2 regions of the Streptomyces sp. NPDC085946 genome follow, and region 2 is predicted to be linked to the other one. Evidence: riboswitches for the same ligand, from Rfam matches in the RefSeq annotation. Region 2 holds a riboswitch; the other holds the start of a gene.

Region 1 (14,439 bases), on a different contig from region 2:
GACGGAGCTTGTCACGGTAGCGCTGGCGATCGGACAGGTCGAACGGACCTGCCACGACCTTCTCCCCCATCGCTGTTTCCTTCCTCGGATGGGCGGGCCGGCAATCCGGCCGGCGGTGTCACGGTCACGGTGGATGATGCCCAGCCGAAGCGATCGATAACGCCTCCGGACCGGGCCGCCGCACGCTAGGCTGATCGATAGTGACCAGTGGCACATTCACCGGGCATGCGGCACGGCACAGATTCGGGCTGTGCGAACTCGTGAAAAACGCCGATGGCAATTGGCCGACCGCTCGGCAGGTATTTCACGAGGTCACCGCCCTGTGCCCCGCTGAGAATCGGGATGATTCCCGCATATCGTCGACTGAATGTACCCTTGTTCTACTCGCCGGAAACGGCTAGTCGAAACACAGCGTCAACAGGCGTCGTATAAACTTCGCGAACAAGGCAGAAGGTTGGCGCCCACGGTCACGGATCACCCTGCCGTCGAGGTGTCGCGCGGCAGACCTCACCCTCACCTCTCGTTCTCAGACCCGGCCCCTGCCTCTCTGACCTTTCGCGAGCAGACAGCGCCGTCCGCCACGCCCTCGCGCCCCAGTGCCTTCGAATGAGAGGCGACCCACCATGCCGCTGCATGTACCTCCGGCTCCCGCGCCCGCACTCCGTTCCGTCCTGACCGCGCTCTCCTCCCCCACCGCGGTCCGCGAGGCCCGAACTCCCGCCCTGCTCCGCGCCCAGGGTCCCGTCACGCCCGAGCTGCCGCTGCCCGTCCACGTCCTGGACCGGATCACCCCCGAGGGCGTCTCCGCCACCCGGCTGACCGGCTGGCGCTTCCTCATCCGCTCCGGCGACCGCGCGGTGGCCGCCGCCGAGACCATGCTCACGCCGGACGGCTGGGCCTTCTCGCACTTCTTCGAGGGCCCCTACGTCGCCTCCACCGAGCGGGCGCTGCGCCAGGCCGAGTCGGTGACCCAGCCGTACCAGCCCCGCCTGCTGTCGATGCCCGGCCTCTACATGCTGACGCTCTGGCTGCACGGCGACTGCGCGGCGGACGCCGCGGCCGGCCATCCCGCCGCCGACGACGTCCTCGTCCCGCTGGCCCCCGCCCCGCCCGGCATCGCGGCCCACCGGCCGCACCGCGTCGCGGACCTGCTCCCCGTGCTGACCCACCGGGTGACACCTCCCACCCCACTGCTCGGTTCGCCGGCCTGACACGTGCCGGCGTGTCGCTCGCGCGACGCGCCCGCCGCTCCGGAAAGACTCGCGTACCCCGCCGCAGGGATTTACTGCGGCGGGGTACCACGTCGTTCCGGGAATTTTTTCGCTCGTACGAGCAATTGCGCGCTCGCACGAGCCGAACGGAGCGCGAACGCGCGGCCGAGAACCGTGCGGCGGACCCGCCGTCCCGACCGGACTAGCCCCATTCGGCCACCCCGAACCACCCGAAGGGACAGTGCAGTTGGGCTGAACCGTCCGCGCGGGTGACGCGTCATCAACCTGTGAGAAGCGGTGCTGCCAAATCCCTGCGGATTGGCGCCCGTGGGGCAACACTGGGTCCGACCGACTTACCCGACGGGGGGCGGCCATGAACGACGTTTCGAGCCGCGGAACAGACACGCCAGCCATCTCACACACGACACAGCGAAAGATCCCTCCCATGTGCCAGCACCAGCCACCGTGCCCCTCAGCCGACTCCGCCGACCGGGAATCCGCCCGACTCGTGGCGCACCACCCGGAGCAGGGTTGGAGCCTGCTGTGCAACGGGGTGGTCCTCTTCGAGGACACCGGTGAGCTCCTGCCGGACGGCCGGATCATCGCGCCGCACCGTCCGCTGGGCGCCGACAAGGTGATGACCGCCGCTTGACGACACCGCCGCCCGGCGGCACCGCCGTCCGAGCGGAACGACCGCTGGGGCGCGACCGCCGCCCGAGCGGCACCGGGCGGGCCGAGCGCCCGTCCGGGGACCCGAGGGGCCGGCCCGCAGGACACCCTGCGCACCGGCCCCGACGCGTACCCGGGGCCGCTCACGCGCCGTGACGGCCCGTACGAGTCCCGTACGCGCTCCCGTGCCTTCCCGGACCGCTCGCCCTCCGGAAGACTCCCGGACGTTCCGCGGTGCCCGTCGACGGAGGCGGGGGAAGCGGCAGCACGCGCGACCGGCGCCGAGGGGGCGTCCGGGGGGCGGGGCAAGGTCACGATCCCCGAGATCGCCCGGCGGGCCGGTGTCTCGGTACCGGCCGTCTCCCGGGTCGTCAACGGCCGCTCCGACGTGCGCCCGCCACCCGGGCCCGGGTCGAGGACCTGCTGGTCCGGCACGGCTACCGCAGGCGCTCCCCGGCCCCCGGCACCCGCGCCGCCCTGCTCGACCTGGTCTTCGACGACCTCGACAGCCCCTGGGCGGCGGAGATCGTCCGCGGGGTGGAGGAGGCCGCCCACGCGTCCGGCGTCGGCACCGTGGTGTCCGCCCTACACGGCCGTACCGGCGACGCCCGGGAGTGGCTGCGCACCCCGCGGGCCCGCCCCTCTGACGGCGTCGTCCTCGTCGCCTCGGCACCGGAGCCCCGGCCGCACGAGGAGCCGCGGCTCCTCGGGGTGCCCCTGGTGGCCGTGGACCCGACGGGCTCCCCGGCCCCGCAGGTGCCCACGATCGACGCCGCCGACCGGCCGGGCGGCCTCGCCGCCACCGAGCACCTGCTCGCCCTGGGGCACCGCAGGATCGGCCCGATCGCGGACCGCCGCGCCTGCCGTGCGCCCGGGCCCGCCTCGACGGCCACCGGGCGGCGCCGGAGGGCGCTGGCCTCGCGCTCGACGGGTCCCTCGTCGTCCCCGGCGACTTCCGCCCCGAGTCCGGCTTCACCGGCTGCATCGCCCCGCTGGACTTGTCCGAGCCGCCCGCCGCCGTGTTCGCGGCCGGCGGCCGGACGGCCCTCGGCTCGATCGAGGCGCTGCGCCGGCGCGGACCGTGGGTGCCGGAGGACGTGAGCGTGGTCGGTTTCGACGACCTCCCGGAAGTCCGCTGGTCGGCCCCGCCCCTGACCACCGTCCGCCGGCCCCTCGCCGACACGGGCAGGCTCGCCGTCCGTACGGTGCTGCGCCCGGCCCGGGGCGGGCGGCCAGGCCTGCCCCAGGTGGAGCCGGGCACGGAACTGGTGGTGCGGGCGAGCACGGCACCGCCGCCCCGCCGGGCCCTCGCCACGTCCCGCACCCCGCGCCCTACGACCTCTCCGGAGCCGCCGGCCTCCCCGCAACCCGCCGCCTCCCGGAGCCGAGCGCCCCCGCGGGCAGCCGGCCGGCCGACCCGTCACCCGCGCGCCCGCCGCACCGCCCTATCGTGACCGGCATGCAGTCCTACACGATCGGCCAGGCAGCGCGGCTGCTCGGCGTCAGCCCGGACACCGCCCGCCGCTGGGCCGACGCGGGCCGGCTCACCACTCACCGCGACGCGAGCGGACGGCGGCTCGTCGACGGACGGGACCTGGCCGCCTTCTCCGTGGAACTCGCCCGGAGCGACGCCGCCGAGGCCGACCCCCCGTACACCTCGGCCCGCAACGCCTTCCCCGGCATCGTCACCGCCGTCAAGCTCGGCGACGTCGCCGCCCAGGTGGAGATCCAGGCGGGCCCGCACCGGCTGGTGTCCCTGCTGACCCGCGAGGCGGTCGAGGAACTCGGGCTGGAGGTCGGCATGGAGGCCACGGCCCGGGTGAAGTCGACGAACGTGCACATCGACCGTTCCTGAGGGGCCGGCGCAGGCATCTCCGGCACAGGCATCTCCGGCGCAGGCGTCTCCGGCCCGAGCTGCTCCGGAGCGGCACGTCCGCAGAAACGCACATGCCCAACTCCACCACACCGTCCCCTCGCTCATGAGAACCCACAACAGACTTCCGCCTCGCACCTGCGCCACTATGATCGGCGTATCGGATGGTTCCGGCGGGCTCCTCCGCCGGGCGACGCAGGGAGTGCCCCAGAGATGATCCGTTCAGCGCACGGGACCCGTCGGACCCGCCGGACCCTTCGGGTCTCCGCCGTCGCGGCCGCCGCGCTGCTGGCCCTGAACGCCTGCTCCTCGTCCGGGCCGGACGCGGGCGCGGCCTCCCGCCCGTCCGGCTCGTCCGCGGAGCTGTCCGGCACGGTCACCGTCTTCGCCGCCGCCTCGCTGGAGGAGAGCTTCACCGCCCTGGGCGAGCGCTTCGAGAAGGAGCACCCGGGCACGGAGGTGGCGTTCAGCTTCGGCGGCAGCGACAGCCTCGCCGCCGGCATCACCGGCGGGGCACCGGCCGACGTCTTCGCCGCCGCGAGCGCGACCACGATGAAGCTCGTGACCGACCGGGACGCCGCCGCGGGCGCCCCCACGACCTTCGCCCGCAACCGGCTCCAGATCGCCACCCTGCCGGGCAACCCCGACCGGATCTCCTCCCTGAAGGACCTGGCCGGGGCCGGACTGAAGGTCGTGCTGTGCGACAAGGAGGTGCCGTGCGGCGCCGCCGCCCAGAAGGCCCTGGACGCGGGCGGGGTGCGGCTGACCCCGGTCTCCTACGAGCAGGACGTCAAGAGCGCCCTGACCAAGGTCGAGTTGAAGGAGGCCGACGCCGCCGTCGTGTACCGCACCGACGTCGAGGCGGCGGGTGACAAGGTGCAGGGCGTGGAGTTCCCCGAGTCGGCCGACGCCCTCAACGACTACCCGATCGCCCTGCTGAAGGACGCGCCCAACCCCGCGGCCGCCCGGGCGTTCGTCGACCTGGTGCGGTCCTCCGAAGGCCGGCGGGTCCTGAGCCGGGCCGGGTTCCTGCAGCCGTGAGCCGGACCGACACCCCGGCGGACGGGTCGCGGCGCGGACGCGTCCGCCCGGCCGGGCGCGCCGCCCCGCTCCCCCTGCTCCTGCCCGCGCTGGCCGGCCTGGCGTTCCTCCTGCTGCCCCTGGTCGCCCTGCTCGTGAGGACGCCGTGGAGCAGCCTCCCCGAGCAGTTGACCAGCACGGACGTGTGGCAGGCGCTGCGCCTGTCGCTCGTGTGCGCGACGGCGGCCACCGCCCTGAGCCTGCTCGTCGGCGTCCCGCTGGCCTGGCTGCTGGCCCGTACGGACTTCCCCGGCCGGGGCCTGGTCCGCGCCCTGGTCACGCTGCCCCTGGTCCTGCCCCCCGTGGTGGGCGGTGTGGCCCTGCTGCTGGCCCTCGGCCGCAACGGGGTGATCGGGCAGTGGCTGGACTCCTGGTTCGGCATCACCCTGCCGTTCACCACGTGGGGCGTCGTCCTGGCCGAGACGTTCGTGGCGATGCCGTTCCTCGTCATCAGCGTGGAGGGCACCCTGCGGGCCGCCGACCCCCGCTACGAGGAGGCCGCCGCCACCCTCGGCGCCTCCCGCTTCACCGCGTTCCGCCGGGTCACCCTGCCGCTGATCGCACCGGGCATCGCGGCCGGCTCCGTGCTGGCCTGGGCCCGCGCCCTCGGCGAGTTCGGCGCGACCATCACCTTCGCGGGCAACTTCCCCGGCCGTACGCAGACCATGCCGCTCGCGGTGTACCTGGCCCTCCAGAACGACCCCGCGGCGGCGATCGCCCTGAGCCTGGTCCTGCTGGCCGTCTCCATCGCCGTCCTCGCCGCCCTGCGCGACCGCTGGATGACGGCCTCATGACCGGCCACGACACCGGCACGGCCGCTCTCGGTCCCGCCCCCGCCACCGGTCTCGACGCCCGTCTCGTCGTCGACCGCGGCCCCTTCCGCCTGGACGTGACGCTGACCGCCGCCCCCGGTGACGTCGTCGCGCTGCTCGGCCCGAACGGCGCGGGCAAGACCACCGCCCTGCGCGCCCTCGCCGGCCTGGTCCCGCTCACGGACGGCCACCTGCGGCTGGACGGCGCCGAGCTGACCCGCACGCCGCCCGAGGCCCGCCCGGTCGGCGTCGTCTTCCAGGACTACCTGCTCTTCCCGCACCTGTCCGCCCTGGACAACGTGGCGTTCGGCCCGCGCTGCCGGGGCGCCTCCAAGGCCGAGGCCCGGGCCCTGGCCGCCGCGTGGCTGGAGCGCATGGGCCTGGCCGAGCACGCCGCCGCCAAGCCCCGCCGCCTGTCCGGCGGTCAGGCACAGCGCGTGGCCCTCGCCCGCGCCCTGGCCATCCGCCCCCGGCTGCTCCTCCTCGACGAACCGCTCGCGGCCCTGGACGCCCGCACCCGCCTGGAGGTACGCGCCCGGCTCCGCCGCCACCTCGCCGGGTTCGAGGCCGTCGCCGTCCTGGTCACGCACGACCCGCTGGACGCCATGGTGCTCGCCGACCGGCTGGTCGTCGTCGAGGACGGCGGCGTCGTCCAGGAGGGCACGCCCGCCGGCATCGCCCGCCGCCCCCGTACGGACTACATCGCCCGGCTGGTCGGCCTCAACCTGTACCGGGGCCGGGCCGACGGGCACACGGTCCGGCTGGACACGGGTCCGGCGATCACCACCACCGAGGACCTCTCCGGCCCGGTCTTCGTGGCGTTCCCGCCGGGCGCCGTGACCCTGTTCCGGGAACGCCCCACCGGCTCCAGCGCCCGCAACCTCTGGCGCTGCGAGGTCGCCGGCCTGGAGCCCCACGGCGACCAGGTCCGCGCGGACCTCACCGGCGAACTGCGCCTGGCCGCCGACCTCACCACGGTGGCCGCGGCCGAACTCGACCTGCACCCGGGCGCGCCCGTCTGGGCCACGGTCAAGGCCGCGCAGACCCACGCCTACCCGGCCTGAGACGCCGGTGAGGGCCCCGCCCACCGGGCGGAGCCCTCACCGGACGTCCGTGTCAGACCCGTACGCGCATCAGTCCTCGTACGCGTCCAGCGGCGGGCACGAGCACACCAGGTTGCGGTCGCCGAAGGCCTGGTCGATGCGGCGCACCGGCGGCCAGTACTTGTCGGCGGCGGAGACACCGCCCGGGAAGACGGCCTCCTCGCGGCTGTAGGCGTGCTCCCACGCCCCGCCGAGCGCGGCCGCGGTGTGCGGGGCGTTGCGCAGCGGGTTGTCGTCCGCGGACCACTCGCCCGTGCCGACCTTCTCGATCTCGGCACGGATGGCGATCATCGCCTCGCAGAACCGGTCGAGTTCGGTCAGGTCCTCGGACTCGGTGGGCTCGATCATCAGCGTGCCGGCCACCGGGAACGACATGGTCGGCGCGTGGAAGCCGTAGTCGATGAGCCGCTTGGCGACGTCGTCCACGGTGACGCCGGTCGCCTTGGTCAGCGGCCGCAGGTCGATGATGCACTCGTGGGCGACGAGCCCGCCCGGACCGGTGTAGAGGACTGGGTAGTGCGGCTCCAGCCGCTTGGCGACGTAGTTGGCGCTGAGCACCGCCACCTGCGTGGCGCGCTTGAGGCCCTCGCCGCCCATGAGCCGGACGTACGCCCACGAGATCGGCAGGATGCCCGCGGAGCCCCAGGGCGCGGCCGAGATCGGGCCGACGCCCGTCTCCGGTCCGGCCTCGGGCTGGAGCGGGTGGTTCGGCAGGTACGGCGCCAGGTGCTCGCGCACCGCCACCGGGCCGACGCCCGGTCCGCCGCCGCCGTGCGGGATGCAGAAGGTCTTGTGCAGGTTCAGGTGGGAGACGTCCCCGCCGAAGTGCCCCGGCTTGGCCAGCCCGACGAGCGCGTTGAGGTTGGCGCCGTCCACGTACACCTGGCCGCCGGCGTCGTGCACCTGCGCGCAGATGTCGGCGACGTGCTCCTCGAACACGCCGTGCGTCGACGGGTACGTGATCATCAGCACCGCCAGCTCGTCGCGGTACTGCTCGATCTTCGCCCGCAGGTCCTCGACGTCGATCTCGCCGTCCTCGGAGGTCTTGACGACGACGACCTTCATGCCGGCCATCACGGCGCTCGCGGCGTTCGTGCCGTGCGCGGAGGACGGGATCAGGCACACGGTGCGCTGCTCGTCGCCGTTGGCCCGGTGGTACCCGCGGACGGCCAGCAGACCGGCCAGCTCGCCCTGCGAACCGGCGTTCGGCTGGAGCGAGACCTTGTCGTAGCCGGTGACCTCGGCGAGGCGTTCCTCCAGCTCGTGGATGAGCGAGAGGTAGCCCTGCGCCTGCTCGGCGGGCGCGAAGGGGTGCAGCTGGCCGAACTCGGGCCAGGTGACCGGCTCCATCTCGGTGGTCGCGTTGAGCTTCATGGTGCAGGAGCCCAGCGGGATCATGCCGCGGTCCAGCGCGTAGTCGCGGTCGGCGAGCCGGCGCAGGTAGCGCAGCATCGCGGTCTCGGAGCGGTGCTGGTGGAAGACGGGGTGCGTCAGGAAGTCGTCGGTGCGCAGCAGCGCGTCCGGCAGCGCGTCCCCGGTGCCGGCGTCGAGCGCGTCGACGTCGGCCTCGGCGCCGAACGCCGCCCACACGGCGCGCAGCTGCGCCCGGGTGGTGGTCTCGTCGCAGGCGATCGACACGTGGTCGGCGTCGACCGGGTACAGGTTGACGCCGTTCTGCCGTGCGGCGGCGACGACCTCGGCGGCGCGGCCCTCGACGCGCACGGTCAGGGTGTCGAAGTAGGAGCCGTGCACGACCTCGACGCCGGCGTCCGCGAGCCCGGCGGCGAGGAGCGTGGCGTACCGGTGGGTGCGCCGCGCGATGCCCCGCAGCCCCTCGGGCCCGTGGTAGACGGCGTACATGCCGGCCATGACGGCGAGCAGCACCTGCGCGGTGCAGATGTTGCTGGTGGCCTTCTCGCGGCGGATGTGCTGCTCGCGGGTCTGCAGGGCGAGCCGGTAGGCCTTGTTGCCGTCGGCGTCGACGGAGACGCCCACGAGCCGCCCGGGCAGGCTGCGCGCCATCTTCTCCTGGACCGCCATGTAGCCGGCGTGCGGACCGCCGAAGCCCATCGGCACGCCGAACCGCTGCGTCGTGCCGACGGCGATGTCCGCGCCGAGCTCGCCCGGCGACTTCAGCAGCGTCAGCGCGAGCAGGTCGGCGGCGACGGTGACGAGCGCGCCCAGCTCGTGCGCCTGGTCGATGACGGGCTTGATGTCCCGTACGGCGCCGGAGGCACCCGGGTACTGGATGAGGACGCCGTTGATTTCCCGCTCGGCGACCTCGGCCGGAATGCCCTCGCTGAGGTCGGCGACGACGACCTCGACGCCGGTCGGCTCGGCACGGGTCCGGATCACCGCGACGGTCTGCGGCAGGGCGTCCGCGTCGACCAGGAACAGGCCCTTCTTGTTCTTGCCCATGCGCCGCGACAGCGCCATCGCCTCGGCGGCCGCGGTGCCCTCGTCGAGCAGGGAGGCGCCGGAGGTCGGCAGGCCGGTGAGGTCGGCGACCACGGTCTGGAAGTTGAGCAGCGCCTCCAGCCGCCCCTGCGAGATCTCCGGCTGGTACGGCGTGTAGGCCGTGTACCAGGCCGGGTTCTCCATGACGTTGCGCAGGATGACGGGCGGCGTGAAGGTGCCGTAGTACCCGAGTCCGATCATGGAGCCGAGGACCTGGTTGCGGTCGGCCAGCGACCGCAGCTCGGCCAGCACCTCGGCCTCGCTGCGCGCCCCCGGCAGGTCGAGGGCGCCGGCGTTCTTGATGACGTCCGGCACCGCGGCGGCGGTGAGCTCGTCGAGCGAGCCGTAGCCGACCTGCGCGAGCATCTTGGCCTGCGCCTCCGGGTCGGGCCCGATGTGGCGCTGCTCGAACGGTATGCCCTGTTCGAGCTCGGAGAGCGGAGTGCGGTGGGCGGTCATGGCGGAGGCCTCCTGGTCTGACGCGACCTTCGAGGGCACCACGGCACGGGTGCCCGGACGGCCTCCCCCTCTGTCATCTCGACCTGAGAGCTTCACCGGAACGCCCGAGAGCGCCCGGCTTTCACCGTCGGTGAGAGCGGACACCGTCGACACCCGCTCTGCTTTCCAGAGTGACCTCGTCCGTGCGGTACAGGGGCCTGAGAGATTCCGGGGAGGATTTGCTCCTTCGGCGCCTCCGATGACGTCTGGAGGACTCTCCCGCACGGGGTCAGCAGCCGCCTGCCAGCCTACCAGCGAGGTCAACACCCGGACCTTCGAGTGGCCGCTACCCGGATTGTGCAGTTTTGTAGTGCATACGGCGCTTACGGTGAGGTGCTACCCAGTGGAGGACCCGTGCGAACCGACATCGATCCGCGGAACCTGATCGGCCGCAAGGCGTTCGACCGCAACGGAACCAAGATCGGCACGATCGACGAGGTCTACCTCGACGACGCCACCGGCCTGCCGGAATGGGCGGCCATACGGACCGGTCTGTTCAGCCGGGACGCCTTCGTGCCGCTGGAGCCCAGCGAGTTGGTCGACGGCGCCCTCCACGTCCCCTTCGACCGGTCCCTCATCAAGGACGCCCCCGACTTCGGCGTCGGCCGCCACCTCTCGCCCGAGCAGGAACTCCAGCTCTACCACCACTACGGCCTCGACGTGGCCGCCCCTCCCCCGCTCCCGGACCGCGACTTCGGCCGGCTCGCGGGCACCGACGAACCGGCCTGAGCCGCCCCCGCCCGCCGGCCCGGCCCACGCGCGCCTCCCTCACTCGCGCCCCGCGGCCCGCGGCTCCCCCGGCCCCGCGTCCGGACCGCCCCCCTCCTGCGGTCCCTGCGGCACCAACGGCAGCGGATCGGCCGGCTCCAGCAGCGGATCGTCGACCCGGAACGTCTTCACCCGCCCCCGCGCGGACAGCGGCGTCTCGAACCGCACGGTGACCCGGCCCAGACCGCTGCCCTGCACCCAGCCGTGCCCGTACTCCGCGTGCCGCACGTCGTGCCCCGCGGGCCACCGCCGCTCGGCGGGCGGCCGCTCCTCCTCGACGGGCGCGTCCTCGTACTCCTCGGCGGGCGCGTCCGCCCGCTCCCCCGCCGCCTGGGCGAACAGGTCCTCCTGCGTGTAGTCGGCGAGTCCGCTGACCCCCACCCCGAGCAGCCGCACGCCGCCGGTGGTGTCCACCGCGTCCAGCAGCCGGGCCGCCGCCTCCCGGACGACCGCCGGATCGTCCGTGGGCCCGCGCAGGGTCTCGGACCGGGTCAGCGTGGAGAAGTCGTACCGCCGCACCTTCAGCACGATGGTCCGCCCCGACAGCCCGGCCCCCCGCAGCCGGCGCACGCACCGGTCGGCCAGCCGCCGCACCTCCACCCCGACACGCGTCCGGTCGTGGATGTCCACGTCGTACGTGTCCTCCACGGACACCGACTTGGCCTCCCGCTCGGCCACCACGGGCCGCTCGTCCCAGGCCAGCGCCATGGCGTACAGCGCGTGTCCCTGGGCCTTGCCCAGCAGCCGGACGAGCTCGTCCTCGCCCGCCTCGGCGAGCTCCTCGACCGTGTGGATCCCGGCGCGCCGCAGATGGTCGCCGGTCGCCGGTCCCACCCCCGGCAGCGTCCGCACCGGCATCGGCCCGAGCAGGGCGCGCTCGGTCCCCGGCTCGATCACCACCAGTCCGTCGGGCTTGGCCTGCTCCGAGGCGATCTTCGCCAGCATCTTGGAGGCCGCGAGCCCCACCGACCCGGTGAGCCCCGTGACGGCCCGGATGTCCGCCCGCAGCTTCGCCCCCGCCAGGCGCGCCGACCCCTCGTCCCAGGCCGCTCCGCCGGCCTCCAGGTCGACGAACGCCTCGTCCAGGCTCAGCGGCTCCACCAGCGGCGACAAGGCCCGCAGCAGCCCCATCACCTGCTCGCTGATCGACCGGTAGAACGGGAAGCGGGGCACCAGGTACGCGGCGTGCGGCGCGAGCCGCCGCGCCTGCGCCATGGGCATCGCCGAGTGCACCCCGAAGACCCGCGCCTCGTACGAGCACGTGGCGACCACGCCGCGGGGCCCGAGTCCGCCCACGATGACGGCCTTCCCGCGCAGGCTCGGCTTGGACGCCTGCTCCACCGAGGCGAAGAAGGCGTCCATGTCGAGGTGCAGGATCGTGGGCGCGGTTCTCACAGCTCCGATGCTGCCCTACACCACTGACAACACGGCGCCGCGGTCACGGCACCGCCGCGGCCCCGCGGCGACCGGCTCCCGGCCGACGGCGGCGGACAGCCGTTCATCCGGCTCCCGCGGCCGGACCCCGTTCAGACGGCCCGGTTCCGCCGCCGCGCCAGCTCGTCCGCCGGATTGTGCCCGACCAGGGTCTCCCCGGTGTCGATCCGCTCCCCGTGCAGCTGCGAAAGCGCGTTCTCCACGTCCCGCCACACCACCCCGACGGCGATCCCGAAGATGCCCTGCCCACCCTGGAGCAGGGCGTGGACCTCGTCCGGCGAGGTGCACTCGTACACCGTGGCGCCGTCGCTCATCAGCGTCATCCGCTCCAGGTCGCGGAAACCGCGTTCCCTGAGGTGCTGCACCGCGCTCCGGATGTTCTGCAGCGACACACCGGTGTCGAGGAAGCGCTTCACGATCTTCAGGACGACGACGTCCCGGAAGCTGTACAGACGCTGCGTCCCCGACCCGTGGGCGGGCCGCACGCTCGGCTCGACGAGCCCGGTGCGGGCCCAGTAGTCCAGCTGCCGGTAGGTGATGCCGGCGGCGGCGCAGGCCGTGGGACCGCGATAGCCGATCTGCTCGGACGCCATGGACGTCGTCCCTCCGCTGCTCGGCACGGCCGTCGGTCGCTGCGGAGCGGGACCGGCCGCGCTGCCGTGCTGGGGGTACCCCCTGCTCACGCGGAGCTGAGAGCTTGAGGGAGGGTACGGACCGCTTGCCCCGAGACTGCGTCCGGGGGCACCCCCAGCCGTACCGTCGCCGCTGCTTCTCACGCCGACCTCCGTCCTTGACCTGCCTTCTCGACGGTAGGCAGTCACCAGGGGTGCGTCAACGATCGCCACACTCGGCACGCCGAGTGATAATCACCCTAAGAGTGGTTTCTCGTGCCCCACCGCGGGGAAAGGCTAGCCGAATGCGCTCGGCACGGGCCGTAGGACGCTCTCACGGGACGGTGGCACATGCGGGCATTTTCCGGCCCCCACAGCACGCGGGCGACCCGAGGCGGACCACTTTGTCCGCCGGGCCGCCCGGACACCTCACCGACCGGTCGTGCTCGTCGCCACGGACCTCACTGGCTGCTGCTGCCGAAGTCCTCCGGCGAGATCTGGTCGAGGAACTCGCGGAACTTCTCCACCTCGTCCTCCTGCTCGTCCGGGATCGCGATACCGGCGTCGTCCAGCACCGTGTCGCTGCCGTAGATCGGCGTCCCGGTGCGCAGCGCCAGCGCTATCGCGTCGGACGGGCGGGCACTCACCTCGACCCCGCTGGCGAACACCAGCTCCGCGTAGAAGACGCCCTCACGCAGGTCCGTGATGCGCACTTCCGTGAGCTCCTGGCCGACGGCCTCCAGCACGTCCTTGAACAGGTCGTGGGTCAGCGGCCGCGCGGGCGCCATGCCCTGCTGGGCGAAGGCGATCGCCGTCGCCTCCCCCGGTCCGATCCAGATGGGGAGGTAACGGTCGCCTCCCACTTCACGCAGCAGCACGATCGGTTGGTTGGAGGGCATTTCCACCCGGACACCTACGACATCGAGCTCGTTCACACAGCAACCCTAGGCCGTGCTCGGGATGTTTGGGTAGTCGGGCCGGGAACGGGCGGCCGATCCGGGACCGGATTCCGCTTCCCGTCAGGGCAGCCGCACCCCGAGGGCGGTCTGCACCAGAGCCGCGTGCAGTTTGACCGTGAGCGCCGCCAGCTCCTTGGTACGGGCCTCGGCGTGCGCCCGGGTCTGCGGATTGCGGTGCCGCTTGAGCGGAGCCACCACCTGGTCCACCAGACCGGCCTCGCGGTCCGCGGCGGCCTTCATCACCCGCAGGTGCCGCGGCCCGATCCCGAACCGCCCCAGCTCGGCGATGAGCGAGGCCACGGTCGCCGCCTCCGCGTCGTAGACCCCGTCCCCCACGGGAGCGATGAGCCCGTACGACTCCCACTCCTGCAGTTCCTGCTCCTCGATGCCGGCGGCGGCCAGCAGCTCGGCCCGCCCGATCCGGGCCGCCGTGGGCGCCTCGGAGAGCTCGGGCACGGCCTCGCCGTCCCGCTGGCGGCCCAGCGCCGGGAGCGGGAGGGCCTCACCGCGCTCCATGGCCGCCAGGTGCTCACGGATCACCCTGAGCGGCAGATAGTGGTCCCGCTGCATCCTCAGGACGTGGCCGAGGCGCTCGACGTCCTGCGCGCTGAACTTGCGGTACCCCGAGGGGGTGCGCTGCGGCTCGACGAGCCCCTCCGACTCCAGGAAACGGATCTTGGAGATGGTGATGTCGGGGAACTCGTCGCGCAGCACGTTCAGCACCGTGCCGATGCTCATCAGCCCACTGTCCCTGGCGGCGGTGCCGGGCACGGCACCGCCGCTCGGTGTTCGCAGCATGGACCTTCCCTGGGTGTCCCCCCGGACGGAGTACGGGAGGGTCAGTAGCCTTGCTGGCTCGCGTAGAAGACCAGCCGGTACTTGCCGATCTGCACCTCGTCGCCGTTGTTCAGGGCGACCTGGTCGATCCGCTCCCGGTTGACGTACGTGCCGTTCAGGCTGCCGA
Region 2 (14,439 bases):
CCTCGCTCTTCCTGGAGGCCCTGGAGGCGTCACCGGAGGAGCGGGAGCGGGTCACCCGGGTGGCGGCCCGTCAGCTGCGGCTGATCGGCGTCGGCCGGCTCCACTGGCTGGACTGACGGCCGGCCGGGCCCCGCCGCCGAAGCGAGCGCCCGGCCCGACGCCGAGACGCCCTGTGCCGGACCGGCCGGTCCGGCACAGGGCGTCTCGAAGAGCCGCGCCTTTGGGGCGTTTCAGCCGAGCCTGACGCGGGCCAGCTGCCGGGACTGGGCCACCAGCCGGTCCGCACTGTCCCAGACCTCGGCGTCCTCTTCCAGGAAGCCGCCGGCGAGGTTGCGGGTGGTGATCGCCACCCGCAACGGGCCGGGGGCCGGACGGCACCGGACGTGCGCGGTGAGCTCGACCGTGGGGACCCAGCCGGTCAGCCCCATCTCGAAGGCGGTGGGCGGCAGGGCGTCCACCGCCAGCAGCAGCGAGAACGGATCGGCGTCCCGGCCGTCCGCGAGCCCGAACCAGCCCCGCGACTCCCCCCGGCCGGAGGGCTGCCCGAGGGCCCAGCCCAGGGTCGCCGGGTCGAGCTTGAGCATCAGGCGGTCGGCGATGGCGGAACTGCCGGAGACGGGCGCGGGCCCGTCCTCCGGGCCGAAGCACTGCTCCACCGGCGGGATCGCGGGCGGCTTCGCCGTCGTCCGGACGTCGTCGGGCAGGGAGTCGAGGTCGCCGTAGGAGGCCAGGACGCGGATGCGCTCGACCTCGCGCCCCTCGTCGTCGTACTGGAAGAGCGAGGCCTGGCCGGTCGACAGGGTCCGGCCGGTGCGGACCGTCTCGGTGCGCACGACCGCCGGTCCCGGCTGGGAGGCGGTCAGGTAGTGCGCCGAGATGGTGAACGGGTCGGGGTGCGGCAGGGCGTCCCCGAGCGCGCGGCCCAGGACGGCCAGGAGGTAGCCGCCGTTGACGGCGTTGATGATCGTCCATCCGGCGGAGAGGTCGATGTCGTAGACGCCGGGTTCGCGCAGGGTGACCGCCGTGTCGCGGTCGAACTCGCTGTCGCCGATCGTGGCCCGTGCGGCCGGTGCGGAAGCTGCTTCTGGCATGGCTGAACGCTACAACAACAAACTACTAAGCGGTAGCTTTGGGTTGGGGCGGACCGGGGCGAGAAGTCCGGAGTCCCGCCGCGGCTCCCCGGTCGCCCGGCGGGTCCGCACCCGTCCGCGGACCCGGCCGTGCGGCCGCAGGTGGTTCGGGCCTTCCGCCGGCCGGCCGGGGGGACGGGCCGCGTGCGCACGGCCGGCCTACTCCTCCCGGACCGTGGAACGCCGGTGCCAGGCCCGCGGCGCCCGCCAGTGGAACCGCATCGCGAGCAGCCGCAGCACGAACCCGGTGGCCACCGCCAGGGAGGTGGTCAACGGGGTCAGGGCGTCGTAGCGGATGCACAGGGCGGCCATCGCGGCGCCGACCATCGCGGGCACGGCGTACAGGTCGCGGTCCCAGCGCAGCAGGGAGGGCACCTCGTTGGCCAGCACGTCGCGCAGCACGCCGCCGCCCACCGCGGTCGCCAGGCCCAGGCAGGCGGAGGCGGTCAGGCCCAGCCCGTACTCGTACGCCTTGATGGTCCCGGCGACGCAGAACAGCCCGAGGCCGGCCGCGTCGAAGACGTTCACGGCGGACTGGATGCGCTCCACCTGGGGATGGAGGAAGAAGACCAGCAGGGTGGCGAGCAGCGGGGTCACGAAGTACCCGAGGTCCGTGAAGGCGGCGGGCGGTACGGCCCCGATGACCAGGTCGCGGAACAGCCCGCCGCCCAGGGCGGTGACCTCGGCGAGGACGGCGATGCCGAAGACGTCGAAGTTCTTGCGGACGGCCAGCAGGGCGCCGGAGATCGCGAAGACGAAGATGCCGATCAGGTCGAGCGTGTGCTGGACGGACGGGCTGAACAGTTGCTGGAGCACCCTGCCATTCTCACCCAGCAGTCAGCCCCCGCCTTGCAAAGCAAGGCGGGGGCTGGGACTGGGTTACTTGTCTTCGGCGCCGTCGTCGGCCTTGCCTCCGGCCGCCACGGCGTCCTTCGAGCCGGTGTCCTTCGAGACGGTGTCCTTCGAGCCGACGTCCTCGGTCACGGCGTCCTTCGAGCCGGTGTCCTTCGAGACGGTGTCCTTCGAGCCGACGTCCTCGGTCACGGCGTCCTTCGAGCCGGCGTCCTTCGAGACGGTGTCCTTCGAGCCGGCGTCCTCGGACACGGCGTCCTCGGTCACGGCGTCCTCGGTCACGGCGTCCCCGGACACCGGTCCCTCGGTCGCAGCGTCCTTCGCGACGGCTTCCTTCGCCACCGGCTCCCCGGACCCGGCGTCCTTGGAGACGGCCCCCTCGGACACCCCGGCGTCCTTGGAGACGGCCTCCCCGGACCCGGCCGGGGCCTCGTCCTCCGCCGGCCGGTCCGTGTCCTTCAGGGAGGACAGCAGGACGGTGTCGTGCGGGGCCTGGTCCTCGAAGTTCTCCGGGTGGTGGCACGCCACCCGCTGCCCGGCCCGCAGCTCCTTCAGCGGCGGCTCGGTCGTCCGGCAGATCTGCGTCGCCTTCCAGCAGCGGGTGTGGAACCGGCAGCCGCTCGGCGGGGCGATCGGCGAGGGCACGTCGCCCTCGAGCAGGATCCGCTCGCTCTTGGCCTGCCGCCGCCTCGGGTCGGGGATCGGGACGGCCGACAGCAGCGCCTTGGTGTAGGGGTGCATCGGCGACTGGTACAGCTTGTCCCGGTCGGCGAGTTCGACGATCTTGCCCAGGTACATCACCGCGATCCGGTCCGACACGTGCCGGACGACCGACAGGTCGTGCGCGATGATCACGTACGTCAGGCCGAGCTCCTCCTGGAGGTCGTCCATCAGGTTGACGACCTGCGCCTGGATCGACACGTCGAGCGCGGAGACCGGCTCGTCGGCCACGACCATGCGCGGCTTGAGCGCGAGCGCCCGGGCGATGCCGATGCGCTGGCGCTGGCCGCCGGAGAACTCGTGCGGGTAGCGGTTGTAGTGCTCGGGGCTCAGACCCACCAGTTCCAGGAGGCGCTGGACCTCCTTCTTGACCCCGCCCTCCGGCTCGACGCCCTGGAGCCGGAACGGCGCCGAGACGATGGTGCCGATGGTGTGCCGGGGGTTCAGCGACCCGTACGGGTCCTGGAAGATCATCTGGATGTCCCGGCGCAGCGGGCGCATGCCGCCGGTGCCGAGGTGGGTGATGTCCGTGCCGTCGAACTCGACCCTGCCGCCGGTCGGCTCCAGCAGGCGGGTGATGAGCCGGCCCATGGTCGACTTGCCGCAGCCGGACTCGCCGACGACGCCGAGGGTCTCACCGCGGCGCACCTCGAAGTCGATGCCGTCGACGGCCTTGACCGCGCCGACCTGCCGGCGCAGCAGGCCCTTCTTGATCGGGAAGTGCTTGACCAGGCCCTCGACCCTGAGCAGCGGTGCCTCGTCGTCGGGGGTCGCGGCCGTCGTCCCGGCCCGGGTGTCGGTCTCGCTCACAGCTTCGGCGCAATCTCTTCGGTCCAGATCCGGCTGCGGTCCTCCTGCGACAGGTGGCAGGCGACGTGGTGCCTGCTGCCCACCTCGCGCAGCTCGGGGCGCTCGGTGCGGGTGATCCCGCCCTTGGGGACGTCCGCGTAGGGGCAGCGCGGGTTGAAGGCGCAGCCCGAGGGGACGTTGATGAGGCTGGGCGGCTGGCCCTTGACCGGGATGAGCCGGTCGGTGTGCTCGCGGTCGATGCGCGGCATCGAGCCGAGCAGGCCCCAGGTGTAGGGGTGCTGGGGCTCGTAGAAGATCCGGTCGACCGGGCCGCGCTCCACGCAGCGTCCGCCGTACATCACGAGGATGTCGTCGGCGATCTCGGCGACCACGCCGAGGTCGTGCGTGATGATGATGACGGCCGAGCCGAACTCCTTCTGCAGGTCCCGGATGAGGTCGAGGATCTGCGCCTGCACGGTCACGTCGAGCGCGGTGGTCGGCTCGTCCGCGATGAGCAGCTCGGGGTTGTTGACCAGGGCCATGGCGATCATGGCGCGCTGGCGCATGCCGCCGGAGAACTCGTGCGGGTAGTTGTCGACCCGCTTGTGCGGCTCGGGGATGCCGACGCGGTCCAGCAGTTCGACGGCGCGCCTGCGGGCGGTCTTCTTGTCGACGTCGTGGTGGACGCGGTACGCCTCCACGATCTGGCTGCCGACCGTGTAGTACGGGTGCATCGCGGACAGCGGGTCCTGGAAGATCATCGCCATCTCGCGGCCGCGCAGCCGGCGCACCTCGTCGGGGCTCGCCCCGACCAGCTCCTTGCCGTCGAGCCAGATCTCGCCGGACATCTGCACGTTCTTGCCCCGGTTGCCGAGCCGGTGCAGGCCCATGATGGCGAGCGAGGTGACGGACTTGCCGGAGCCGGACTCGCCCACGATGCCGAGGGTCTTGCCCTTCTCCAGCTGGAAGGAGAGGCCGTCGACGGACTTCACCAGGCCGTCGTCGGTCGGGAAGTGCACCTTCAGGTCGCGCACGTCGAGGAAGGCCCCGGGGGCCGCGCCGGTGCGCACGGGCTCGCCGACGGCGGCCTCGGTCTTGGACAGTTCGGTCACGAGAGCCTCACCCGCGGGTCGACGGTGGCGTACAGCACGTCCACCACCAGGTTGCAGAGCACGACGAAGAAGGCGGCCAGCAGGGTGACGCCCAGGATCGGCGGCAGGTCGTTGTCGGTGATGGCCTGGACGGCGTACTGGCCGATGCCGGGCAGCGAGAACACCGACTCGGTGATCACCGCGCCGCCGAGCAGCAGGCCGATGTCCATGCCGAACACGGTGACGATCGGGGTGAGCGCCGCCCGCAGCCCGTGCTTGAGGACGACCTTGCGCTCCCTGAGGCCCTTGGCCCGGGCGGTGCGGATGAAGTCCTCGCTCATGGTTTCGAGCATGCCGGAGCGGGTGAGCCGTGCGTAGATGGCGGAGTACAGCAGGGCCAGCGAACACCACGGCAGGAACAGGGTGTTGGCCCACTGGGACGGATTCTCCGTGAACGGCACGTAGGTCCGTCCGAAGATCTCCAGCTGGTAGCTGAAGACGAGCAGGGCGAGCTGGCCGGTGAAGAACATGGGCAGCGACACGCCGGCGAGGGCCACGCCCATCGCGGCGCGGTCGAAGACCGAGCCGGGCTTGAGGGCGGAGATCACACCGGCGGCGACACCGGACAGCAGCCACAGGACGGCGGCGCCCGCGGCCAGGGAGATGGTCACCGGAAGGCGGTCGACGAGCTGCGGCCAGACCTCGATGTGGTTCTTGAAGGAGTAGCCGAAGCAGGGCACCTCGCACTTGGCCGTCGTGGGGCCGAGGTCGTACGTGGCACCGGAGACGATCCCCTTGACGAACTCCCAGTACTGCTCGTAGACCGGCTTGTCGAGCCCGAGGTTCTGCTTGACCGCCAGGATGTCCTCCGGCGAGGGGTTCTTGCCGATGTATTGCGCGGCCAGCTGATCGGGGGTCTGCCCGGCCAGTCTCGGCAGCAGGAAGAAGATGCCGAAGGTGACCGCGGTGACCACGAGCAGCAAGATCACTGCCGCGATCGTCCGGCGGATGATGTACGAGATCACGGGGACCGGCGCCGGCGCCCGCGGGTCCAAGGGCCCGCGGGCGCCAATGCCTTCACCTGCCTTCCGGGGCTGCTTCTTCGCGCTACTTCTTGGTCGTGCCGAGGTTCAGAGCGTCGTACTGACCGCTCCAGGCGGCCGACGACACCACGTTGGTGGCGTACGGCGAGCGGTACAGCAGGACCTTGAAGTAGGTCAGCGGCACGATGACGGCCTGGTCCATCGTCTTCTTGTCGACCTCGGCGTAGGCGGCGTTGCGCGCCGACTCGTCGCTGTTCTTGATGGCCTCGTCCAGCAGCTTGTTGACCTCGGGGTCGTCGAACTGGGAGAGGTTGGTGTTGCCGGAGTCGCTGATGGCCTTGCCGTTGAGGATCTGGTTCAGGAAGCCGTAGCCGGTCGGCCAGTCGGCGCCCCACTGCATCATGATCAGGCCGATGTTCTGCTTCTCGGTGAACTTCGGCACGCCCGCGTAGTCGGTGAAGTACTTGCCGGACGGGTACTGCTTCATCTCGGCGTTGATGCCGACCTTCTTCAGCGAGTCGATGATCGCGGTGGCGGCGTCGACCTCCTGCTGGCGGTCGCTGCGCGCGGCGATGTAGGTCTTGAAGCCCTTCTCCTTGCCGCAGGCCTTCAGGTGCTCCTTGGCCTTGGCCGCGTCGCCCTTGTTGCCGCTGGTGGCGTACGTGTCGAACTTCTGGTAGCCGATCACGTCCGGCGGGATCACCGTGGAGGCGATGTCACCGCGGACCGGGCCGCCCTGCGCGGTCTGCACGGCCACCTTGTCGATGGCGTACTGCACGGCCTTGCGGCACTCGACGTTGTTGAACGGCTTGACCTTGGTGTTGATCGCCGTGTAGACGAGACGGCCACCGTAGGTGTTGTCGGTGTTGGCCTTCTTGTCCGCGCTGTTCAGCAGCTGGGCCTGGGTCTGGGTGTCCACACCGCGGCCGGCGAGGTCGACGGTCGTGGTGCCGGCCATCAGGTCCTTGTCGATCGTGGCCTGGCTGACCTTCAGGTTGACCACGATCTTGTCCGGGTACTGCTTGCGCAGCGGGTCGGTCTTGGCGCTCCACTGGTCGTTGCGCACCAGGACGACGCGCTTGCCCTCCTCGTAGCTCTCGAACTTGTACGAGCCGGAGGAGACGATCTTCTTGGTGTAGTCGACGCCGGTGTCCTTCGCGCGCGGCACCGGGGCGGTCTGCGGCGCGGTGACCAGGTAGTCGAAGTCGGCGAACGGCTGCTTGAGCTTGAAGGTGATCGTGTACTTGTCGGGCGTCTCGATGGACGCCAGGCCCTTCTCGCTCTTGTCCTTGTAGGGGCCCTTGTACTTGTCGCCGCCCGCGAGGAACTGGGAGAAGTAGTTGGGACCGAGGGAGAGCACGTCACGGGCGAAGTTGGAGCGCTCCACCGCGTACTTGACGTCCGCCGAGGTGATCTCGGTGCCGTCCTCGTACTTCACGCCCTGACGGATCTTGTACGTCCAGGTCTTGCCGCCGTCGGACTGCTGGCCCTTGCCCTCGGCGAGGTCCGGGACGATCTCGTTGCCCTTCTCGCCCGGGGCCGGGGTGAAGGTGAGCAGGGGACGCGCGTAGAGACGGCTGAAGTTGTACATGTACGCGTAGTACGTGTTGCCCGGGTCGAAGGAGTCCGGGACGTCGGACATCGCGTAGGTGACCGTGCCGCCCTTCTTCGTGGAGGCGTTCACGACCGACGTGGTGGCGGCGTTGGCCTTGGCCTTGCTGCCCTCGTTGTCGCTGTTGTCTTCGGCCTTGCTGCAGCCTGCCAGGAGCAGACCGGCGCTGCTCACGGCCGCCACTGCGGCCATCACTGACCTTCGCATGATGGTCGGGTTCCCCTTCGTAGTTGAACACTTGGGCTGGACGCGGACTCCGTCCGCGACCGCAGACGTCAGCGGCTGCGGGGGTCGAGTGCGTCCCGGAGGCCGTCACCGAGGAGGTTGAAGGCCAGTACGGTGATGAAGATGGCGAGACCGGGGACGATCATGTACTGCGGATCGACCTCGAAGAAGTCGACGGCCTGGTTGAGCATCCCGCCCCACGACGCCTGCGGCGGCTGGATGCCGACGCCGAGGAAGCTGAGCGAGGCCTCGAAGAGGATGTTGGTCGGGATGAGCAGCGTCGAGTAGACGATGATCGGGGCGACGAGGTTCGGCAGGAGTTCCTTGAAGAGGATGTAGGGACCGCCGGCGCCCATGCCCCGCGAGGCGTCGACGAACTCGCGCTCGCGCAGCGCCAGCGTCTGGCCGCGCACGATGCGGCCCATGTAGGGCCAGTTGAAGAACCCGATGACGAAGATCAGCACGAGGATGTGCAGCGGCAGGCCCTCCAGCCCGAACGCGCCGCCCTGCAGCGTCGCCGAGATGGCGATGGCGAAGAGCAGCAGCGGGAAGGCGAGGAAGGTGTCCATGAGGCGGCTGATGACCGCGTCGACCCGGCCGCCGTAGTAGCCCGCGACCAGGCCCAGCACGGTGCCGATCACGTTGGACAGGAGGGTCGCGCCGAAGGCGACGACCAGGGAGACCCAGGAGCCCTCCAGGATGCGGGCGAAGATGTCGCGCCCGAACTTCGGCTCGACGCCGAGCGGGTGGTCCCAGCTCATGCCGCCGAAGTCGCCCTTGGGGAGGGTGGTGTTGGGGTCGATCAGGTCCTGGTGGAAGGCGTTGGGGTCCAGGCCCAGCAGCGACTGCAGGGGGCGCGAGAGGGCGGCGGTCAGGATGAGCAGCACGACCACGACGCCGCCCGCCACCGCCATCTTGTCGCGCTTGAAGCGGGTCCAGGCGATCTGCCCCAGAGACCGGCCCTCGATCTGCTTGGACTCGACGCCCGCCAGCACGGCCTCCGGCTGGGCCTCGGCCTGCGATCCGGTGGTCTCGATCGGTGCCGTCACAAGTGCCCTGCCCCTTCTCGCCGGTGGTCACCGGCCTTCACATGCCGCGGTCCACGGCCTGGTTCGCTGCTTCCGCACGGCGGGCCCCGGGTGAGGTGGCATCTCGTGCGTCGAAAGCATCGCGTCGAAATCACTCACAGGATCGATGGACCCCCTGCTTGAGTGGGGAGTCTTCAACGTCTTCACGATCACCCGCCAGATCCCACCGAAAAAGTATGCGCAACCGTGATGCTGTCTGGGGGATTCCGTTATCCGAACAGTGGGTAACGGGGGTCGGACACCTGCGAGTTGGGGCATTACGGACGGAGCGGTGCCTTCCGCCCCGATCTACGCGCGAAGAGCGTCCGGGACCGCCTCACCGGCGGACCCCGGACGCTGACGCAGGATCAGATACCGCCCTGGGCCGGCGGGTACCCGTACCCCGCCGCCGGAGCCTGCGCGGGAGCGGCGTGCGCCTCGCGGTCGTAGAAGGGGCGGGTGTGGGCGCGCAGCCACATGGCGACCGGGTCGTGCGCGTCGGACATCGCCACCGTCGACACCGGCAGTCCGTCCGGGACGGCGCCGATGGACTGCTGCATCATCGCGCGCACCGCGTCGACGGCCGGCGGCGAGGTGTCGTACACGTCGAGGCCGATGGCCAGGTACGGCGCCCCGAGCGCGGGCTGCACCCAGGCGCGGCGCAACGAGCGCACCGCCGGGGTGCGGTGGGCGTTCTGCGCGAGCAGGGCGTAGAACTGCGGGATCTCGATGGCGGGTTCGGACAGCCGCAGCGGGCCCGCGGGCTGCCGGTCCAGGCCGGTGGCGATGCGGCGCAGGTCGAGCCAGGGGATGCCGACGCCGCCGCCGGGGGCGTGCGGGTTGAGCCAGAGGCCGTAGTGGTCGGGGTAGAGGGCGCGGGCCACGTCCAGGCCGTCGACCACCTCGTACGAGCGGTTCCAGCCGCTGGCCGAGAGCTCCTGGGCGGAGGTGACGCACGGGGCGTACCCGTAGCCGTCGACCTCCATGGTGCCGTACTGGGCGTCCGGGGAGCCTGCCTGGCCGTGCCAGAGCAGCATCCAGACCTGGCCGGTGGCGGGCGTCGCGAGCGCGCGCAGGAGCGCCTCGTAGGCGTCGTAACGCCCGGGCGTGACCTGGCGCAGCATGTGCTCGACCTGGCCGGCCGCGGCGGTGCCAGCGCTCACTTCGTATCGCCCTCCGTACAACGCCTCGACCCGGTGAACCTAGCTTAAGGCCCGCCCGGGAGCCCGGGACTCGCCGCCGTGGTGCGCCGCGGGTCGTCCGTGGCCGGCCGCGCGGCGGTCCGCGCCCTTCCAGGTTGGCTCACAGGCCCCGCGTATAGAAGGGCCGTGCCCGCTCGCGCATCCAGTCGGCCACCGGATCCTGGGCCACGTCGAGGAGGACCAGGTTGACGGGCCACCGCACCGGGACCTTCGCCAGGGCCCGGCCGAGGGCCTCCAGGGGCAGCGCCCGCAGGTCGCCCTCCCACTCGGACAGCTCGACGCCCACGAACATCACCGGCTCGGCGGTCTCGATGGCGGCCAGGCAGCGGCGGGCGGACAGCACGACGCCGATGCCGTCGAACTCGGCCGACGCGGCGGACAGGAAGTCCACCGGGTCGTCCTGCCAGTCGGGTTCGAACAGGCGGACCCGGCCGCCACTGGCGGGGCCGTCGAGCGGGGTGCGCCCGGCCCGGCACAGCTCGGCCACGGCGGGCGGCGGCAGCGGGACGCCGACCACCCCGCCCGGGTTCACCGCGATCCCGGCCTGCGGCGGCAGCCCGCGGGCGAACTCCACGGCCGGCGCGATGGTGTACGACATGTGGGAGCCGACGACCTGGCGGAACTGCTCCTCGGAGCTGAACACCGGCACGTACGCCTGGCCCTCGATCTCCAGCGCGGGCAGGTCGAGGGGGCCGCTGTCCGGGCCGCCGCCGTTGGGCAGCGGGACCCACACGAAGCTGCGTCCCAGCACCTCGACGATCCGGCCGGCCGCCGCCGGTCCGGCGCCGAGGGACGCCGAGAGCACCTCCTCCAGCTCGTTGCCGGGCCACCCGCCGTGCGGGTGGGGGTGCGCCTGCGCCGGGAAGTCCGCGGAGAAGTCCGCCGGGAAGTCCATCTGCCTACCGCCTGCCTGAAGCCACTGCTGTGGCAGGAAAGGCTAACGGGTGCCCCCGGGAGGACGGGCCCGGCCAGGGCGGGGGAAGCCGCCGGGAGACGCACCCGCCGTGCGGGTGCGCGGGTACGCCCCCGGCCTCCGCGACCGGGCCGGACGGACGCGCGGGGCGGGCCGCCGGCACGCGGTGGCGGGCGTTGCCCCGTCCGGGTGGGCGCCGTGCCCCCGGCGCCGGCGCTCAGCCCATGAAGCCGATCCTGCGGAGGGTGTTCGCCGCGTCGCGGTCCGCGAGGACCGCCGAGCCGCAGCCCGCGGGCAGCTCGCCGCGCTCCACCGCGCGCAGCAGGCGGGTGGTGGCCGCGCGGTGGCGCAGGAAGGCGTAGCGCGAGACGCCCCGGCCGCGGGCGCGCTGGCCGGCCAGCGCCTGCTCGGGGGCGACGTCGAGCAGGAGCAGGTGGAGCGTGCCGCCCCGGCGGCGGGCCTCGCGGGCCAGCCAGCGGCGCACCCAGGCCTGGGTGCCGCAGTCGTGCACGACGACGCCCTCGCCGGTGCGCAGGGCGCGGCGCAGCCCGGCGTAGTGGGCGAGGCGGACGAGCGGGCGGTAGGCCCCGTACGGCACCAGGCGCGGCATGCGCCGCTCCCAGCGGTCGCGGGTGTCCTGGGAGTCGATGCGGGTGGCCCGGACGGCGCGCCGCATCAGGGTGGACTTGCCGCTGCCGGGCAGGCCGGTGATGACGACGAGGTCCCGGGGGCCGAAGAGCAGGGCGCGCGGGCTGCGGCCGCCCCGCTCGCGCAGGTCGCGGACGACGGGTGACCGCAGTGGGCCGCACGCCTCCCGGGCCTGGGCGGCGTGCTGGCCGGGCACCGCCATGCCCGTGGTCGTGGCGTACGCCGTGGTCCTGTTCACCGTGATGTCCTCCCCTGGGGCCAGGTACGAGTCCCATCCCCGCCGAGTGTAAAGAGAAGGTAATACCGCAGGCCTCGCATTTTCGTGCGCTTTCTGCAACAGGGCTGCTACAGACCGCTGTGTCCGCCCGCGTGCTCCGCCCTCCTCCTGGGGAAGGTCCCCCTGCCGCCCCGGACCGATGCGTGCAATGATGAGCCCGCCAACTGCATACCGGCCGTTTGAATCCGCGCGGGAGAGTCCCCAGCACCGACTGAGCTGGGGCGCCGAAGGAGCAAGTCCCTCCCTTGAATCTCTCAGGCCCCGTTACCGCGCGGGCGAGGCACATCTGAAAAGCGGGCCGCTGCCGCAGCGGCCCCACCCACGGTGCAAGCCAGGTCGTCCCTGTGGCGGTCGCGGCGAACCTCTCAGGTTCCGATGACAGATGGGGAGGACCTTCCCTCGCCCGTCCTGCGTCCACGCCCCGGGAGACGACCGACCGATGAGCAGCACCGCACTCCGTCACACCGCGCTCGATGCCCTGCATCGCTCGCTCGGCGCGACGATGACCGACTTCGCCGGCTGGGACATGCCCCTGCGCTACGGCTCCGAGCGCGACGAGCACACCGCCGTCCGCACCAGGGCCGGACTGTTCGACCTCTCGCACATGGGCGAGATCACCGTCACCGGCCCGCAGGCCGCCGCCCTCCTCGACCACGCGCTGGTCGGCAACATCGGCGCCGTCCGGCCCGGCCGCGCCCGCTACACCATGATCTGCCGCGAGGACGGCGGCATCCTGGACGACCTGATCGTCTACCGGCTCGGCGAGACCGAGTACATGGTCGTCGCCAACGCCTCCAACGCCCAGGTGGTGCTGGACGCGCTGGTGGAGCGCGCCGCCGGCTTCGACGCCGAGGTCCGCGACGACCGGGACGCCTACGCGCTGATCGCCGTCCAGGGCCCCGCGTCCCCCGGCATCCTGAAGAGCCTCACCGACGCCGACCTCGACGGCCTGAAGTACTACGCCGGCCTGCCCGGCACCGTCGCCGGGGTCCCGGCGCTGATCGCCCGCACCGGCTACACCGGCGAGGACGGCTTCGAGCTGTTCGTGAAGCCGGAGCACGCCGTGGAGCTGTGGCAGGCGCTGACCGAGGCCGGCGAGGGCGACGGCCTGGTCCCGTGCGGCCTGTCCTGCCGCGACACGCTGCGCCTGGAGGCGGGCATGCCGCTGTACGGGCACGAGCTGACCACCGAACTGACGCCGTTCGACGCCGGGCTCGGCCGGGTGGTGAAGTTCGAGAAGGAGGGCGACTTCGTGGGCCGCGCGGCGCTGGAGGAGGCCGCCGCCCGCTCCGCCCAGAACCCGCCGCGCGTGCTCGTCGGCCTGGTCGCCCAGGGCCGCCGCGTCCCGCGCGCCGGGTACGCGGTCGTCGCCGGCGGCGAGGTGATCGGCGAGGTGACCTCCGGGGCCCCCTCCCCCACGCTCGGCAAGCCGATCGCGATGGCGTACGTCGACGCGGCGCACGCGGCACCGGGCACGCCGGGCGTCGGCGTGGACATCCGGGGCACCCACGAGCCGTACGAGGTCGTGGCGCTGCCGTTCTACCAGCGGCAGAAGTAGACACTGGACGCCCGGTCGCCCGGTCCGGGGCGGCCCCGCGCGCCTTCACACCGCTCACCGGCGGTTTCCGCAGTCCCCCAGGCAACAGCATGTCCCGCGTACAGGAGAATCCAGGCCATGAGCAACCCCCAGCAGCTGCGCTACAGCAAGGAGCACGAGTGGCTGTCGGCCGCCGAGGACGGCGTCTCGACGGTCGGCATCACGGAGCACGCGGCCAACGCGCTCGGTGACGTCGTCTTCGTCCAGCTCCCGGAGGTCGGCGACACCGTGACCGCGGGCGAGACCTGCGGCGAACTGGAGTCCACCAAGTCGGTGTCCGACCTGTACTCCCCCGTCTCCGGCGAGATCACCGAGGTCAACGAGGACGTGGTGAACGACCCGTCGCTGGTGAACTCCGCCCCCTTCGAGGGCGGCTGGCTGTTCAAGGTACGCGTCACGGACGAGCCGGCCGACCTGCTCTCCGCCGACGAGTACGACACCCACATCGCCGGCTGAGGAGTCGTAGCCGTATGTCCGTCCTGAACACGCCCCTGCACGAGCTCGACCCGGCCGTCGCCGCCGCGGTCGACGCCGAGCTGCACCGCCAGCAGTCCACCCTCGAGATGATCGCCTCGGAGAACTTCGCCCCGGTCGCGGTCATGGAGGCGCAGGGCTCGGTCCTCACCAACAAGTACGCCGAGGGCTACCCGGGCCGCCGCTACTACGGCGGCTGCGAGCACGTCGACGTCGTCGAGCAGATCGCCATCGACCGCGTCAAGGAGCTCTTCGGCGCGGAGCACGCCAACGTCCAGCCGCACTCGGGCGCCCAGGCCAACGCGGCCGCGATGTTCGCGCTGCTCAAGCCCGGCGACACGATCATGGGTCTGAACCTCGCGCACGGCGGGCACCTGACCCACGGCATGAAGATCAACTTCTCCGGCAAGCTGTACGACGTCGTCGCCTACCACGTGGGCGAGGACGGCCGGGTCGACATGGCCGAGGTCGAGCGCCTCGCCAAGGAGGCCAGGCCGAAGCTGATCGTGGCCGGCTGGTCGGCCTACCCGCGGCAGCTGGACTTCGCCGCGTTCCGCCGGATCGCCGACGAGGTCGGCGCGTACCTCATGGTCGACATGGCGCACTTCGCCGGTCTGGTCGCCGCGGGGCTGCACCCCAACCCGGTGCCGCACGCGCACGTGGTCACCACCACGACCCACAAGACGCTGGGCGGCCCGCGCGGCGGTGTGATCCTCTCCACGGCCGACCTCGCCAAGAAGATCAACTCGGCGGTCTTCCCCGGTCAGCAGGGCGGCCCGCTGGAGCACGTGGTCGCCGC

The links. Region 2 has a riboswitch for glycine ahead of gcvT (glycine cleavage system aminomethyltransferase GcvT). Riboswitches for the same ligand answer to the same signal wherever they lie in the genome.
Region 1: it holds a riboswitch for glycine, as region 2 does, so the genes downstream of both, gcvP (aminomethyl-transferring glycine dehydrogenase) here and gcvT (glycine cleavage system aminomethyltransferase GcvT) in region 2, are expected to answer to the same signal.

Annotation. Positions count from the first base shown of each region.
Region 1 covers NZ_JBITSF010000025.1:68,817-83,255, forward strand. Annotated here, with positions in the region: gene ACIF8T_RS33825 (glutamate-cysteine ligase family protein) at 1-70, opposite strand, end outside; gene ACIF8T_RS33830 (hypothetical protein) at 624-1,211, shown strand; gene ACIF8T_RS33835 (DUF5999 family protein) at 1,657-1,863, shown strand; partial or broken gene ACIF8T_RS33840 (LacI family transcriptional regulator) at 2,418-2,729, shown strand; gene ACIF8T_RS33845 (substrate-binding domain-containing protein) at 2,741-3,334, shown strand; gene ACIF8T_RS33850 (molybdopterin-binding protein) at 3,340-3,735, shown strand; gene modA (molybdate ABC transporter substrate-binding protein) at 3,967-4,794, shown strand; gene ACIF8T_RS33860 (ABC transporter permease) at 4,791-5,627, shown strand; gene ACIF8T_RS33865 (ABC transporter ATP-binding protein) at 5,624-6,709, shown strand; gene gcvP (aminomethyl-transferring glycine dehydrogenase) at 6,779-9,664, opposite strand; glycine riboswitch at 9,840-9,935, opposite strand; gene ACIF8T_RS33875 (PRC-barrel domain-containing protein) at 10,058-10,432, shown strand; gene ACIF8T_RS33880 (DNA polymerase IV) at 10,472-11,866, opposite strand; gene ACIF8T_RS33885 (MerR family transcriptional regulator) at 11,998-12,681, opposite strand; gene ACIF8T_RS33890 (bifunctional nuclease family protein) at 12,978-13,451, opposite strand; gene ACIF8T_RS33895 (MerR family transcriptional regulator) at 13,536-14,273, opposite strand; gene ACIF8T_RS33900 (FHA domain-containing protein) at 14,315-14,439, opposite strand, start outside.
Region 2 covers NZ_JBITSF010000007.1:310,647-325,085, forward strand. Annotated here, with positions in the region: gene ACIF8T_RS17275 (TetR family transcriptional regulator) at 1-116, shown strand, start outside; gene ACIF8T_RS17280 (thioesterase family protein) at 231-1,091, opposite strand; gene ACIF8T_RS17285 (trimeric intracellular cation channel family protein) at 1,290-1,946, opposite strand; gene ACIF8T_RS17290 (dipeptide ABC transporter ATP-binding protein) at 2,010-3,512, opposite strand; gene ACIF8T_RS17295 (ABC transporter ATP-binding protein) at 3,509-4,603, opposite strand; gene ACIF8T_RS17300 (ABC transporter permease) at 4,600-5,607, opposite strand; gene ACIF8T_RS17305 (ABC transporter substrate-binding protein) at 5,690-7,429, opposite strand; gene ACIF8T_RS17310 (ABC transporter permease) at 7,513-8,511, opposite strand; gene ACIF8T_RS17315 (enhanced serine sensitivity protein SseB C-terminal domain-containing protein) at 8,898-9,653, opposite strand; gene ACIF8T_RS17320 (enhanced serine sensitivity protein SseB) at 9,832-10,626, opposite strand; gene ACIF8T_RS17325 (AAA family ATPase) at 10,862-11,530, opposite strand; glycine riboswitch at 11,750-11,849, shown strand; gene gcvT (glycine cleavage system aminomethyltransferase GcvT) at 12,009-13,127, shown strand; gene gcvH (glycine cleavage system protein GcvH) at 13,245-13,622, shown strand; gene glyA (serine hydroxymethyltransferase) at 13,637-14,439, shown strand, end outside.